DNA from 4 places in the Streptomyces sp. NPDC057963 genome. Region 3 is predicted to be linked to each of the others. Evidence: riboswitches for the same ligand, from Rfam matches in the RefSeq annotation. Region 3 holds a riboswitch; each other region holds the start of a gene.

Region 1 (3,200 bases), on a different contig from region 3:
CGGGGCTACTACTGAAACAAGTTCTCGTTACAGTGGGCGCGGTGCACCGCACACCCGTACGTCCGGTACACCGGCCATGCCTCGGAGAGAGAGGGCGAGCCCATGACCCAGGTGACCGACCACGGCGGGGGCGTGCACAGCATCAAGGTCCCCATCCCGGACAATCCGCTCGGCCACACCCTGGTGCACGTCCTCGACACCGATCGCGGGCCGGTCCTGATCGACACGGGCTGGGACGACCCGGAGGCGTGGGACACGCTCACCGCCGGGCTCGCCGCCGTCGGCGCGGATGCCGGTGACGTCCACGGCGTGGTCGTCACCCACCACCATCCCGACCACCACGGTCTCTCCGGGCAGGTGCGCGAGGCGTCGGGGGCCTGGATCGCCATGCATGCGGCGGACGCCGCGATCGTGCGCCGGACCCGTGAGTCCCGGCCGGGCACCTGGCTGTCGTATCTCGCGGCGAAGCTCACCGCGGTCGGTGCGCCCGAGGAGCATCTCGCGCCGTTGCGGGCCGCCGCGGCCGAGCGGGGCCGGGCACCCACCCTGCCCGGACAGCGGGCCGCGCTCCCGGACCGGGAGATCGTCCCCGGGGAGCTCCTCGACCTGGCGGGACGCACGCTGCGGGCCATCTGGACGCCGGGGCACACACCCGGCCATGTCTGCCTGCATCTGGAGGAGCGGCATCCGGGGAATCTGCCCGGCCGGGGCCGGCTCTTCTCCGGGGATCATCTGCTGCCCGGGATCAGCCCGCACATCGGGCTGTACGAGGACCCGGACGACGCCGCGGTCACCGATCCCCTCGGCGACTACCTCGACTCGCTGGAGCGCATCGGCAGGCTCGGGGCGGCGGAGGTGCTGCCCGCCCATCAGTACGCGTTCGCGGACGCCGCGGGGCGCGTACGGGAACTCCTGGCTCATCACGAGGAGCGGCTGACCGGGCTGCTCGGGCTGCTGGCCACCGCCCTGACGCCGTGGGAACTGGCCGAGCGGATGGAGTGGAACCGGCCGTGGGACCGGATCCCGCGCGGCTCGCGGAACATCGCCGTCTCGGAGGCCGAGGCGCATCTGCGGCGGCTGGTGAAGCTGGGGCGCGCGGAGGCCGTGGCGGGGAGCGACCCCGTGACGTACATCGCGGTGTGACCACTTCCACGAAGGGGTTCGCCGCGGCCACCGGCCCGGAACCCGCCCCTCCCCGCCCGGTACAGTGTGCGAGTCGTCATCATGCCCGTTCAGGGGGAAGCCGGTGCAAATCCGGCACTGACCACGCAGCCGTGAACCGTCGTTCCAGGCGGTGAGCCGGAATGCCCTGTCCGCGGTCGTGACCGGCTCCCGCCACCGGAACCCCGGTGGTCGGCACCGTCGAGGAATACGGGGCCGGAGCCTGGTGCCTGAGCGTGCCTGTGCCCGGATCCCCCGCAGGAGAGGCCCCGCCCGCCATGACCGTACGCCGCAGAGCAGCAACGCTCGCCGCCACCGCCACCGTGCTCTGTGCGGCCGCTGCCCCGGTCGCGGTCGCAGCGCCGTCCCCGTCGCCCTCGCCGTCCGCGGCACTGCCGTCCGGGCTGTACGGCACGAAGGACCCCACCTACGACGGCGTCTGGCGGCAGTCGCTCGCCTTCCTCGCGCAGCGGGTCGAGGGCGTCACGCCCGCCACGAAGTCGGTGGACTGGCTGATCTCCCAGCAGTGCTCCAACGGCGCCTACGCCGCGTACCGGCCCGATGTCTCCCAGCCGTGCACCGGGAAGACCGTGCTGGACACCAACGCCACCGCGGCCGCCGTCCAGGCGCTCGTCGAGGTGGGCGGGCACCGGGACACCGTGAACGACTCGGTCCGCTGGCTGAAGTCCGTACAGAACGAGGACGGCGGCTGGGGCTACGCCCCGGGCGCGGCCAGTGACGCCAACTCCACCTCGCTGGTGATCGGCGCCCTCGCCCGGCAGGGCCAGCGGCTCGGCGACATCACGACCCACGGCGGCAAGACCCCCTACGCCCCGCTGCTGAAGCTCGCGATCCCGTGCGGCGGCAAGGACGGGGGCGCCTTCGCCTATCAGCCCGACAAGGCCGGGAAGCTCGCCGCCAACGCGGACGCCACCGCGGCCGCGGTGCTCGGCACGATGGGCAAGGCCCTGGCCGTCGGGAACAACACCTCGGCCAAGGCGCCCACCTGCCACCCGGGGCCGGGCCCGGCGCTCACGCCCGAGCAGGCCGCCCAGAACGGCGCCCACTACCTCGCGGACGCACTCGCCACCAGCGGCCATCTCGACCTGGCGCCGATGCCCGGAGCCGCCGACTCCACCCCGCAGCCCGACTTCGGCAACACCGCGGACGCGGTCGTCGCGCTGTCCGCCGCGGGCCACCAGGACAAGGCCGCCAAGGCCATGACCTGGCTGAAGAAGAACTCCGGGGCGTGGGCCGAGCAGAACGGTCCCGCCGCCTACGCGCAGCTGATCCTGGCCGCCCACGCGACCGGCTCCGACGCCCGCGACTTCGGCGGCGTCGACCTGGTCGACCGGCTGAACGCGGCCGGTCCCGTGCCGGCGGCCGTCACGACGCCCGACCCGTCCGCCGAGACCGGGTACGTGGCCACGGAGAAGGACGAGGTCCACAGCGGAGACGACGTGATCGGCGGCGTGTGGTGGTACGTCGGCATCGGTCTCGTCGTCGGTGCGGGCGCCGGCTTCCTGATCAGCGGGCGCCGGAAGAACCAGCAGCTGTGAGGCGGGCGGGAAGGGCGGCCGCCCTCCTGGTGGTCCTCGGTGCCGTCCTGGCCGTGCTCGGCGCGGGGACGGCGCGGGCGGACGGGTACCGGTACTGGTCGTTCTGGGAGAGCTCCGGCACCGGCTGGACGTACGCCACCCAGGGCCCGTCCCTGGTCCGGCCGGACGACGGCGCGGTGCAGGGCTTCCGGTTCGCGGTGAGCGAGGACTCGCAGGACTCGGCGCAACCGCGCCGCTCCCCCGGGTTCGCGGAGATCTGCGCGGACACCCCGGCCGAGGACGGCAGCAAGCGGGTAGCGCTGGTCATCGACCCGGGCACCGCGGCGGACGCCCCGGCCGGGGAGACGCCTCCCGCGCCGCGTACCGCGTGCGCGCGGGTCGCCCCGGACGCGAGCACCGCGGAGGCGCTCGCCTCGGTGGCCAAGCCGTTGCGCTACGACAGCGGCGCGCTGCTCTGCGCCATATCCGGCTATCCGGGCT
Region 2 (3,200 bases), on a different contig from region 3:
ACGGGGAAGCGCGCCGCCCGGGCGATACCCATGTTCACGATGTCCGTGCGCCGCAGATTGATCTCGGCCGGACTGCCCGCCCCCTCGCAGATCACCGCGTCATACGTGCCCCGAAGCTGTTCCAGGCAGTCCACGACCGTGGAGAGCAGCGCTTCCTGCCGGCCCCCGTGGTAGCCGCGGGCGCTCATCTCGCCCACCGGCCTGCCCATCAGGACGACCTGGCTGGAGCGGTCGCCGCCGGGCTTGAGCAGGACCGGGTTCATCAGCGCGGTCGGCTCCACCCGGGCGGCCTGCGCCTGCATGGCCTGGGCACGGCCGATCTCGGCACCCTCGCGGGTGACGAACGAGTTCAGCGACATGTTCTGCGCCTTGAAGGGCGCCACCTTCACGCCCCGGCGCACGAGCCAGCGGCAGATGCCCGCGGTGACGACGCTCTTGCCCGCGTCCGAGGTGGTTCCGGCGACCAGCAGTCCGCCGCTCATGTCCGTCTCCGTCCTGTGATGCGCGTTCCCGGCACACGGGTTCCGGCGGTCCCGCGCCCCGCGATCCGCCGTGCGGCGAGGCCCGCGCCCAGCCGTCCCGCCACGCACACGCCGAGGGCCAGTGCGCCCACCCGGCGCGACAGCCGTACCGCGCGTTCGATGTCCTCGGTCTCCACGGCCCGGCCCGTCTCCCCGTTGAGGACCGGACGGTGCTCGACCCGGCCGCCGTACGCGAGCGTCCCGCCGAGCCGTACGCCGAGCGCACCCGCGAACGAGGCTTCCACCGGGCCCGCGTTGGGGCTCGGGTGCTCGGCCGCGTCGGCCCGCCAGGCCCGTACCGCTGCCCGTGGCCGCCCGCCCGCGGCCACGGCGAGCAGGGCCGTGAGCCGGGCACCCGGCCAGCCCGCGAGGTCGTCGAGCCGGGCCGAGGCCCAGCCGTAGCGGCGGTGGCGGGGCGACCTGTGGCCGACCATGGCGTCGAGGGTGTTGGCGGCCCGGAAGCCGACGAGGCCGGGCACCCCGGCCAGCGCACCCCACACCAGGGCGCCGACCACGGCGTCCGAGGTGTTCTCGGCCACGGACTCCACCACGGCACGGGCGATCTGCGGTCCGTCGAGGGAGTACGGGTCCCGCCCGCACAGATGCGGCAGCCGCTCGCGGGCACGCTCGATGTCACCGGCGGCCAGGGCGGCGCCGATGGTCCGGGCCTCACGCCCCAGGGACGTACCGCCGACGACGGACCAGGTGGCTGCGGCGGTCAGCGCGACGGAGGCGGCGGGGCGGCTGCGTACGGCACGGGTGATCAGCGCGGCACCACCCGCGGCGCCTCCGGCGCAGACAAGGGTGTGCAGCGCGCCCCACCCGCGGTGGTCGCGCCACAGCCGGCGCTCGACGCCCGCCGCGGCCCGTCCGAAGGCGGCGACGGGATGCCCCCTGCGGGGGTCACCGAGCAGCAGATCGCCGATCAGGCCGACTGTGGCGCCGTACGCGAAGATGCGGTCGGCACGCACGGCTCAACCGGCCGTCACGCCTCGGAGGAGCTTCGTACAGGCGGCTCTCGTCGAGAGCGCCACGGCATCGGACGCACGGCAGCCAGGCATGGCGATATGTCCTCACTCAGGGTCCGCGCCCTGGTTCGACGTGACCGGCGACGAGAGTCTCCTGGCTCCCGGATCCGCAGTTCCCCGGCCTTCCAGCCCGCTCGCGCGTGCCGTGACTTCCGGTGTGGGGGACTGCTCCCCGGTGACAGTGGCGGGACCGCGCCGGATTCGCACCGGCTTCCTCTGCTGTCGCCGTAATTGGCTCCGGCAGTCCACCACGCTGTGCAAACGCCCGTCAACTTGCCGTTGACCTGCGGCGGCGCAGTGTGCTGAGGCCCACACCGGGCCGGAGCACACCACTGCGGGCCGGACACACGAGAGGTGTCCGGCCCGACGGGGGTGAGCGGAGGACCGCTCAGGCGACGATCAGATAGATCCCGTACGCGACCGCCGCCGCGCACAGCGTGAAGCAGACGTACGCGCCGGCGCGGGCCAGCAGCAGTGAGCCGCCGGAGCCGCCCTGCGCCGCCGGTTCGGGCTGCTTCGAGAGGCCGACGATTCCCAGGGTGAAGAGGCCCACCAGCGCGACGGTGACGACGAGGGAGACACCGAAGACGGAGCCGAGGGCTGCCCAGTCGATTTTCATGCTGATTCCTTAGACGGACGGCCGGGCCTGGAGGGCCGGCCTAGACAGTGGCGGGTCGCGCCGGGTCCGGGGCGGTGCCGGCCGGGGCCGGAATGGTGGTCTTGAGGTCCTGGGCCGTCGCCTGGGCCGCGGTGGGCGGCGGGCTGACGGCGGCGATGGCCGTGGTGACGACGCCCGCGGGCTCGGCAGGGACGTCCGCCGGCGCGACATCGCCGTGGCCGACCGGCTTGCGCCGCGACACCAGCCAGATCGCCCCGGAGCCCGCGACCAGCAGCACCGCGACGACGACGACACCCCAGGTGCCCTGCCGGGTGAGGAACTCCGCGCCCGCGCCGACCAGGCCCGCGGCCGGCAGGGTCAGCCCCCAGGCGACGAACATCCGGGTGGCGGTGGACCAGCGGACCACGCCGCCCTGGCGGCCGAGGCCCGCGCCCATCACGGCGCCGGAGCAGGACTGCGTGGTGGAGAGGGAGAAGCCGAGGTGCGAGGAGGCCAGGATGACCGTGGCCGCACTGGTCTGCGCGGCGAAGCCCTGCGGCGGCTTGAGATCGGTGAGGCCGCTGCCCATGGTGCGGATGATGCGCCAGCCGCCCAGGTAGGTGCCGAGCGCGATGGCCGTACCGGCGCAGACGATGACCCAGACCGGCGGGTTGGAGCCGGGGTGCAGGACGCCGCCGGTGACCAGCGCGAGGGTGATGATGCCCATGGTCTTCTGCGCGTCGTTGGTGCCGTGGGCGAGGGAGACCAGTCCGGCCGAGGCGATCTGACCGGCGCGGTAGCCCTTCGCGGTGGCCTTCTCCTGGGCGCCGTCGCGGATCTTCCCGCCGATCCGGTACGTCAGCCGGGTGGCCAGCAGCGCGGCCAGACCGGCGACGATCGGGGCGGCGACCGCGGGGAGCAGCACCTTGGTGACGACGGTGCCGCCGTTGACCGACGACCAGCCCGCCGACATCACCGCAGCGCCGATCAGGCCGCCGAACAGGGCGTGCGAGGAGCTGGACGGCAGTCCGACCAGCCAGGTCAGCAGATTCC
Region 3 (3,200 bases):
TCGTTGCGTTCGGGCTCACCGTGGACCAGGACGTCGATGCCGGTCTCTTCCTGGAAGGAGATGACCTCGCCGATTTCGGCCCTGATCCGCTCCTCGTAACCGGCCGTGTCGATCCGGCCCGCGCGCAGGCCGGCGCGGGCCGCGCGCAGCTCGTCCGTCTGCGGGAACGAGCCGATGGTGGTCGTCGGCAGCAGCGGCAGTCCGAGGTGGGCACGCTGGGCGGCGGCACGCTCGGTGTACGGCTGGGAGCGGCGGCCGTCGGCGTCGGTGACGGCCGCGGTCCTGGCCCGTACGGCGGGGTCGTGGGTGATCGGGGAGTTCGCGCGGGAGGCGAGGTCGGCGCGGTTGGCGGCGATCTCCGCGGCGACCGCGCCGGTGCCCTGGGCCAGTCCCTTCGCCAGCGTGACGACCTCGGCGGTCTTCTGCTCGGCGAAGGCGAGCCAGCGAAGGATCTGAGGGTCGATGTCCCGTTCGGGCGCCGTGTCGAGGGGGACGTGCAGCAGGGAGCAGGAGGCGGCCACGTCGACCCGGTCGGCGAGGCCGAGAAGGGTGGCAAGGGTGGACAGCGACTTCTCGTAGTTGTTGATCCAGACGTTGCGGCCGTCGACGATGCCCGCGACGAGCCGTTTGCCGGGCAGCCCGCCGGCGGCGGCGAGGTCGTGGAGGTTGGCGGCGGCGGCATCGGTGAAGTCCAGCGCCAGGCCGTCCACCGGGGCCTTCGCCAGTACGGGGAGTGCCGCGCCGAGCCGGTCGAAGTAGGAGGCCACGAGCAGCTTGGGCCGGTCGGTCGGGCCGCCGAGTTCACGGTAGGCGCGGGCGGCGGCGTTCAGTTCGGCCGGGGAGCGGTCCTGGACCAGCGCGGGCTCGTCGAGCTGGACCCACTCCGCACCGGCGGCACGCAGATCGGCGAGTACCTCTGCGTAGACCGGCAGCAACCGGTCCAGCAGGGTGAGCGGTTCGAAGTCGGCCGCCACCCCCGGGGCGGGTTTGGCGAGCAGGAGGTAGGTGACAGGGCCGACCAGCACGGGCCGGGCGGTGTGCCCGAGCGCAAGGGCCTCCTTGAGCTCGGTGACCTGCTTGGTGGAGTCTGCGGTGAAGACGGTGTCCGGGCCGAGCTCGGGGACGAGGTAGTGGTAGTTGGTGTCGAACCACTTGGTCATCTCCAGCGGCGCCACGTCCTGGGTGCCGCGGGCCATCGCGAAGTAGCCGTCGAGCGCGTCGGCGGTGACGGCCTCACGATGCCGCTGCGGGACGGCGCCGACCATGACACTGGTGTCCAGGACGTGGTCGTAGTACGAGAAGTCGCCGGTGGGCACCTCGTGGACGCCGGCGTCCGCCAGTTGCTTCCAGTTGGACCGGCGCAGGCCGGCCGCCGTTTCGCGGAGGGCGTCGGCGGTGACCCGGCCCTTCCAGTAACCCTCGATGGCCTTCTTCAGTTCCCGGTTCGGGCCCTGGCGGGGGTAGCCGTACACGGTGGCCCGTGCTGCCGCGGCTGCGGACTTCGCTGTCACGGAAATCTCCTTCGCGAGATGACTCCTTGAGATCCCGGAGACGGGACACGGACGCGAAGGGTGACGGACCGGACGGATCGATTGCGCCCCCGGGGCGCTCGTCCGTCCGGTATGTACGCCGACCCGCCCACGAGGTCACCGGGATATCCGCACGCGATCGGTCGCGTGCGGGCAACGGGCAGGTCTTCGGACTCGCGGGCACGTCCGCCGAGGCGGACACCTACTGGCCGTCGCTTCCCAGATCCGAGGTCCGGATCCAGTGCGTATGACGGCGGTTGTTCCCACTCACCGCTGCGGGGCAGTCCCGGATTCCCACCGGGTTCCCTCTTGCGACGCGCCTGTCTGGCGGACAGGGCGAACCAGCTGCACCGGCCAGACTAGAGGGTGGGCTGCCCCCGGGGCACCGCCGTTCACATCCCGGAACGTGACATGTGACACGGAATCTGCCCGGGGAGCCGTGTGCGAAGGGGAGTTGACGACGAACACGGCCCGGTCCTGGGAGCGGACGACCGTCTCGGTCAGGGTGCGTACGGCGAGGTCGCGCACGGCTGCCACCGTCTGCGCGACGTCACCTCGAAGCGTGGTCGGTGACACTGCTGCGGCCCGGGACGCCGGCGAACTCGACGGTGATGGTCAGGCCGCCGCCGGGACCGGGCACTGCTGAGATGTTCGCGCCCTGCGCCTGGGCGATGGAGCGCACGATGGACAGGCCCAGCCCGTGGCCGGAGGTGCTGGTGCGGTCGGCGCCCAGTCGACGGAACGGCTCGAAGAGAGCGGGCATCCGGTCGGGAGCGATGTGCTCCCCGGAGTTGGTGACAGTGAGCCGGCTGCCCCCAACCGTGACCTGGACATGGCCGCCGGGGTGGTTGTACTGGATGGCGTTGCGCACCAGGTTGGTGACGAGGTGGCGCAGCAGGACGGGGTCCCCGGTGACTTCTACGGGCCCGGTTTCCACGCGGATGGTGACGTCATGCGCGGCGGCGAGCGGCCCGAGCTGAGCGACGGCCTGCCGCACCGGGTCTCTGAGGTCGAGGGCGTGTCTCTCGGCCAGGCCGCGGTCGATGCCGGCCAGCAGGAGCAGGGCTTCGATGAGCCGCTCGGCGTCCCGGTTCGATTCCAGCAAGTCGTCGCGTACGCCGGCCAGTTCCGGAGGGATGGGATCGGCCAGCCCTACTTCGAGCAGGGTGCGCTGGACGGTGAGCGGGGTGCGTAGCTCGTGCGAGGCGTTGGCGACGAAACGGCGCTGGCTGTCGAAAGACCTCTCCAGGCGTTCCAGCATCGAGTCGAAGGTGTCGGCGAGACGGTGCAGATCGTCGTCGGGCCCGACGAGTGCCAGTCGTTCATGGAGGTCTCCGTCGCCGATACGGTGGGCCGCCTCGGTGACCGCGGCGACCGGTTTCAGGGCACGGCCCGCGAGCCACCAGCCGACGAATCCGGAGATCACCGCCATGATCAGCAGGCCGACCCCGGACCAGAGCAGGAGCTGGTGCAGCACCGCGTCCTGGACGAACTCCGCGGCGACGGCCGCGTGGTCCGTCGCCCGTCCGCCCGGTGGCATGGAGCTGGGCCCCATGACCGACGGCGAGGGGGACGGGGCGGCCGCGGGAGTCTGCGGTGTGCCGGAAATGTAGACGAGCCTGACCCGGTCGGCGATCCCACTGCGTGCCAGCAGCGCGACGAAGGTCACGA
Region 4 (3,200 bases), on a different contig from region 3:
CGGCAGACCCGTCTGCCGGCGGAGCGGGTCGACACGCTTCTTGGCGCTCTTGGTGCCCTTGTCGGACATCTTCTCCTTGCCGATGCGCAGGACGTCTAGCATCTTGTCGGCGTCGATGTCGTAGGACATCGTCACGTGGTGCAGCACGGCACCGGGCCCGCCGTCGGGACCCACGACGCGCTTCTGGGCGGCTCCGGCGATCTTCCCGATCTCGGTCGCGATGTCGTTGAGCGGCTGGTACCAGGCCTTGATGCCCATGTCGCCGAGGGCTTCGAGGACCCAGTCGTCGAGGTAGGCGTAGCTGTCGGCGAAGGAAAGGCCGGAGACGAGGGACTGGGGCACGGCGAGGGAGTACGTGATGGTGCTGCTCGGCTCCGCGAACATGGCTCCGCCTCCCGAGATGCGGCGGACGACGGTGACCCCGTGGCGCTCCGTACCGACGGGGTCGACCTCATTGCGCAGGGACTGGAAGCTGCCGATGATGACGGCGGGGGAGTCCCATTCCCAGACCCGGAGTGTCGGCGGGCGCCGGCCGGCGGCGACCTCCGCGGTGATGACCTCGTCGAGGGCCATGTGGAGCGCGGGGGGCTGCGGCGCCTCGTGGATGAGCTGCCAGTCGTAGTCGCTCCACTCGGTGGCCTGCGCGAGGGCCCGGCGTACGGCGACGGCGACGCCCTCGGAGCTGAGGCCCAGCATCACGGTCGCGGGGGGAAGGGCCGCGTCGATCCGGGCGGCGAGCCCGGCGGTGTCGGTGTGGGCCGGAGCGCCTTCCAGCGCCGCGTCGATCGCGAGAATCGCCTCGTCCGGTTCCAGGAAGAAGTCCCCGGCCACCCGTACGTTGCGCAACGCCCCTCCCTCGACGTCCAGATCGACGACGACGAGCTTCCCGCCCGGGACCTTGTACTCACCGTGCACAGCCATGCCTCCAGATCTGCCCGATTCTTCCACTCTTCTACGAATCGGCGCTGAACAGGAACAACGCCCCTGGCATGCGATTTAATCCGCTGACACGACTGGGGCCGTGCGCCATGGCGGGGCCGTGCGCCATGGTGCGGTCCTGCGTCACGAGCTCCGGTATGCCGGTATGCCGGGAATCGGACTTGACCCTCCGCGCCCTCCGTGCCCTTCGCGCCGAGGGAGTGGGGGCGTTCCCCGGGCCGTTTCCTCCCCGGAGGCCGCGGTCACGACCCGGAGGGAACCGCTGCGCACGCCACCGGACTTGTAGGCGCCGTTCGCGGGAACCTAGAGTGGGCGCGCCGTGGTGTTCGGGAAGACCGGTGAAAGACTCCAGGAGTCTCAGGCCGGAGCGGCCCTCGCCACTGTGATCGGGGAGTATCCGTCCCACTGACGCCACTGGCCGCAGAGCGCGGCCGGGAAGGCAGGGGCGGGCACGAGCGCGAGCGAACCCGTCAGCCAGGAGACCGGCCACGGCATCTCACGAAGTCATCCACGAGGTGCTGGAGCGTGACCGCATGACCCTGCCCGACTCCGCCGTGTTCACATGGCGGCGCGAGGACACCATCCGTACCGCGGGGCTGCTGGCGGTGATTGCGGCTCTGCACGTGGTGGCGTTCGGAGTGCTGTTCCTGCTGGTCGTGCCGGAGCACTACCAGGTCGGTTCCAAGGCGTTCGGCATCGGGCTGGGCATCACCGCCTACACGCTCGGCATGCGGCACGCCTTCGACGCCGACCACATCGCCGCCATCGACAACACGACCCGCAAACTGATGGCCGACGGCAAACGGCCCGTGTCGGTCGGTTTCTGGTTCGCCCTCGGACACTCCAGCGTGGTCATCGCCATGGCGGCACTGGTCGCCGGGGGAGCGCGCCTCGCGGGGGTACTGATCAACGAGGATTCGGGCGCGCACCAGGTGCTGGGTGTGGTCGGCACGACCGTCTCCGGGTCCTTCCTCTACCTGATCGCCGCATTGAACCTGGTCGCGCTCGCCGGCATTCTGCGCGTGTTCAGGGCGATGCGCGCAGGCCGCTTCGACGAGGCCGAGCTGGAGCAGCACCTGGACTCGCGCGGGTTCATGAACCGGATACTCGGCCGGTTCACCCGGTCCGTCACCCGGCCCGGCCAGATGTATCCGCTCGGCTTCCTCTTCGGTCTCGGCTTCGACACCGCCACGGAGGTCACCCTGATGGTCATGGCAGGCAGCGGCGCCGCAGCCGGTCTGCCCTGGTACGCGGTCCTGTGCCTGCCGCTGCTGTTCGCCGCCGGGATGAGCCTGTTCGACACGCTCGACGGGACGTTCATGAACTTCGCCTACCAGTGGGCCTTCTCCAACCCCGTACGCAAGGTCTTCTACAACCTCGCCATCACGGGCCTGTCGATCGCGGTCGCCTTCCTCATCGGCACGATCGAGCTGGTCACCGTGTTGCACGACAAGCTCGATCTCCGGGACTCGGTCACGAGCTGGATCTCCGGCCTCGACCTGGGCAACGTCGGCTACCTGATCGTCGGACTCTTCGTGCTGGTGTGGGCGGTGGCGTTGGCGTACTGGAGGATCGCGAAGGTCGAGGAACGCTGGACGGCCCGCGCCGGCGACGGCGGCTGAGCCGGCTTCGCCGTCGGACCCGTGCTCGGCGGCGAGGAGCAGTTCCGCCGGTGCGATCCGGGCGCGCCACCCGGGAGCGGACCGTGCCCACCGGACAACGGCAGAGCGAGGCCGCTTCCGCGTACTCCAGGCCGAGCACCTGAGTGAGGACGAAGGCATCCCGGCGCTCGGGTGCGAGCGAGAACAGCAGCTCCGTCAGTGCCACGCCTTCCTCGAAGCCGGTACGTCGCGGGAGTGTGCCGTGCGGACCGCGCCGTGCGCCTCACCGGGGAGCGGGCGCCGCCGAGACCGCCGACCGGTGATCGAAGGCGATCAGCGGATCACCGGTCAGCGGGTGCTCGACCACCGCCGCCCGCACGCCGAACACCTCCGCCAGCAGCGCGGGCGTGAGGACCTCCGACGGGGTGCCGGACGCGACCACCGCGCCGTCGTGCAGCACATGCAGGCGATCGCACACCGAAGCCGCCGCGTTCAGGTCGTGCAACGAGATCAGCGTCGTGCGCCCCTGGGCCCGCAGCAGCGACAGCAGCTCCACCTGGTGGCGCACATCGAGGTGATTGGTCGGTTCGTCCAGCACCAGGACGTCCGTGTCCTGTGCGAAAGCCCTGGCCAGCAAAGCGCGTTGGCGTTCCCCGCCCG

Evidence for each region. Region 3 has a riboswitch for cobalamin ahead of metE (5-methyltetrahydropteroyltriglutamate--homocysteine S-methyltransferase). Riboswitches for the same ligand answer to the same signal wherever they lie in the genome.
Region 1: linked by a shared signal. The riboswitch ahead of ACFVT1_RS19370 (prenyltransferase/squalene oxidase repeat-containing protein) and the one ahead of metE (5-methyltetrahydropteroyltriglutamate--homocysteine S-methyltransferase) in region 3 are both predicted to bind cobalamin.
Region 2: linked by a shared signal. The riboswitch ahead of ACFVT1_RS31975 (cobalamin biosynthesis protein) and the one ahead of metE (5-methyltetrahydropteroyltriglutamate--homocysteine S-methyltransferase) in region 3 are both predicted to bind cobalamin.
Region 4: linked by a shared signal. The riboswitch ahead of ACFVT1_RS34305 (HoxN/HupN/NixA family nickel/cobalt transporter) and the one ahead of metE (5-methyltetrahydropteroyltriglutamate--homocysteine S-methyltransferase) in region 3 are both predicted to bind cobalamin.

Annotation. Positions count from the first base shown of each region.
Region 1 covers NZ_JBHVPX010000007.1:344,814-348,013, reverse strand. Annotated here, with positions in the region: gene ACFVT1_RS19375 (MBL fold metallo-hydrolase) at 103-1,143, shown strand; cobalamin riboswitch at 1,197-1,332, shown strand; gene ACFVT1_RS19370 (prenyltransferase/squalene oxidase repeat-containing protein) at 1,440-2,720, shown strand; gene ACFVT1_RS19365 (SCO2322 family protein) at 2,717-3,200, shown strand, end outside.
Region 2 covers NZ_JBHVPX010000018.1:58,437-61,636, reverse strand. Annotated here, with positions in the region: gene ACFVT1_RS31980 (cobyric acid synthase) at 1-482, opposite strand, end outside; gene ACFVT1_RS31975 (cobalamin biosynthesis protein) at 479-1,492, opposite strand; cobalamin riboswitch at 1,637-1,767, opposite strand; gene ACFVT1_RS31970 (hypothetical protein) at 1,938-2,168, opposite strand; gene ACFVT1_RS31965 (anion permease) at 2,209-3,200, opposite strand, start outside.
Region 3 covers NZ_JBHVPX010000010.1:350,394-353,593, forward strand. Annotated here, with positions in the region: gene metE (5-methyltetrahydropteroyltriglutamate--homocysteine S-methyltransferase) at 1-1,511, opposite strand, end outside; cobalamin riboswitch at 1,671-1,890, opposite strand; gene ACFVT1_RS24630 (sensor histidine kinase) at 2,080-3,200, opposite strand, start outside.
Region 4 covers NZ_JBHVPX010000024.1:3,221-6,420, reverse strand. Annotated here, with positions in the region: gene ACFVT1_RS34310 (biotin/lipoate A/B protein ligase family protein) at 1-915, opposite strand, end outside; cobalamin riboswitch at 1,243-1,445, shown strand; gene ACFVT1_RS34305 (HoxN/HupN/NixA family nickel/cobalt transporter) at 1,473-2,561, shown strand; partial or broken gene ACFVT1_RS34300 (sigma factor-like helix-turn-helix DNA-binding protein) at 2,623-2,781, opposite strand; gene ACFVT1_RS34295 (ABC transporter ATP-binding protein) at 2,824-3,200, opposite strand, start outside.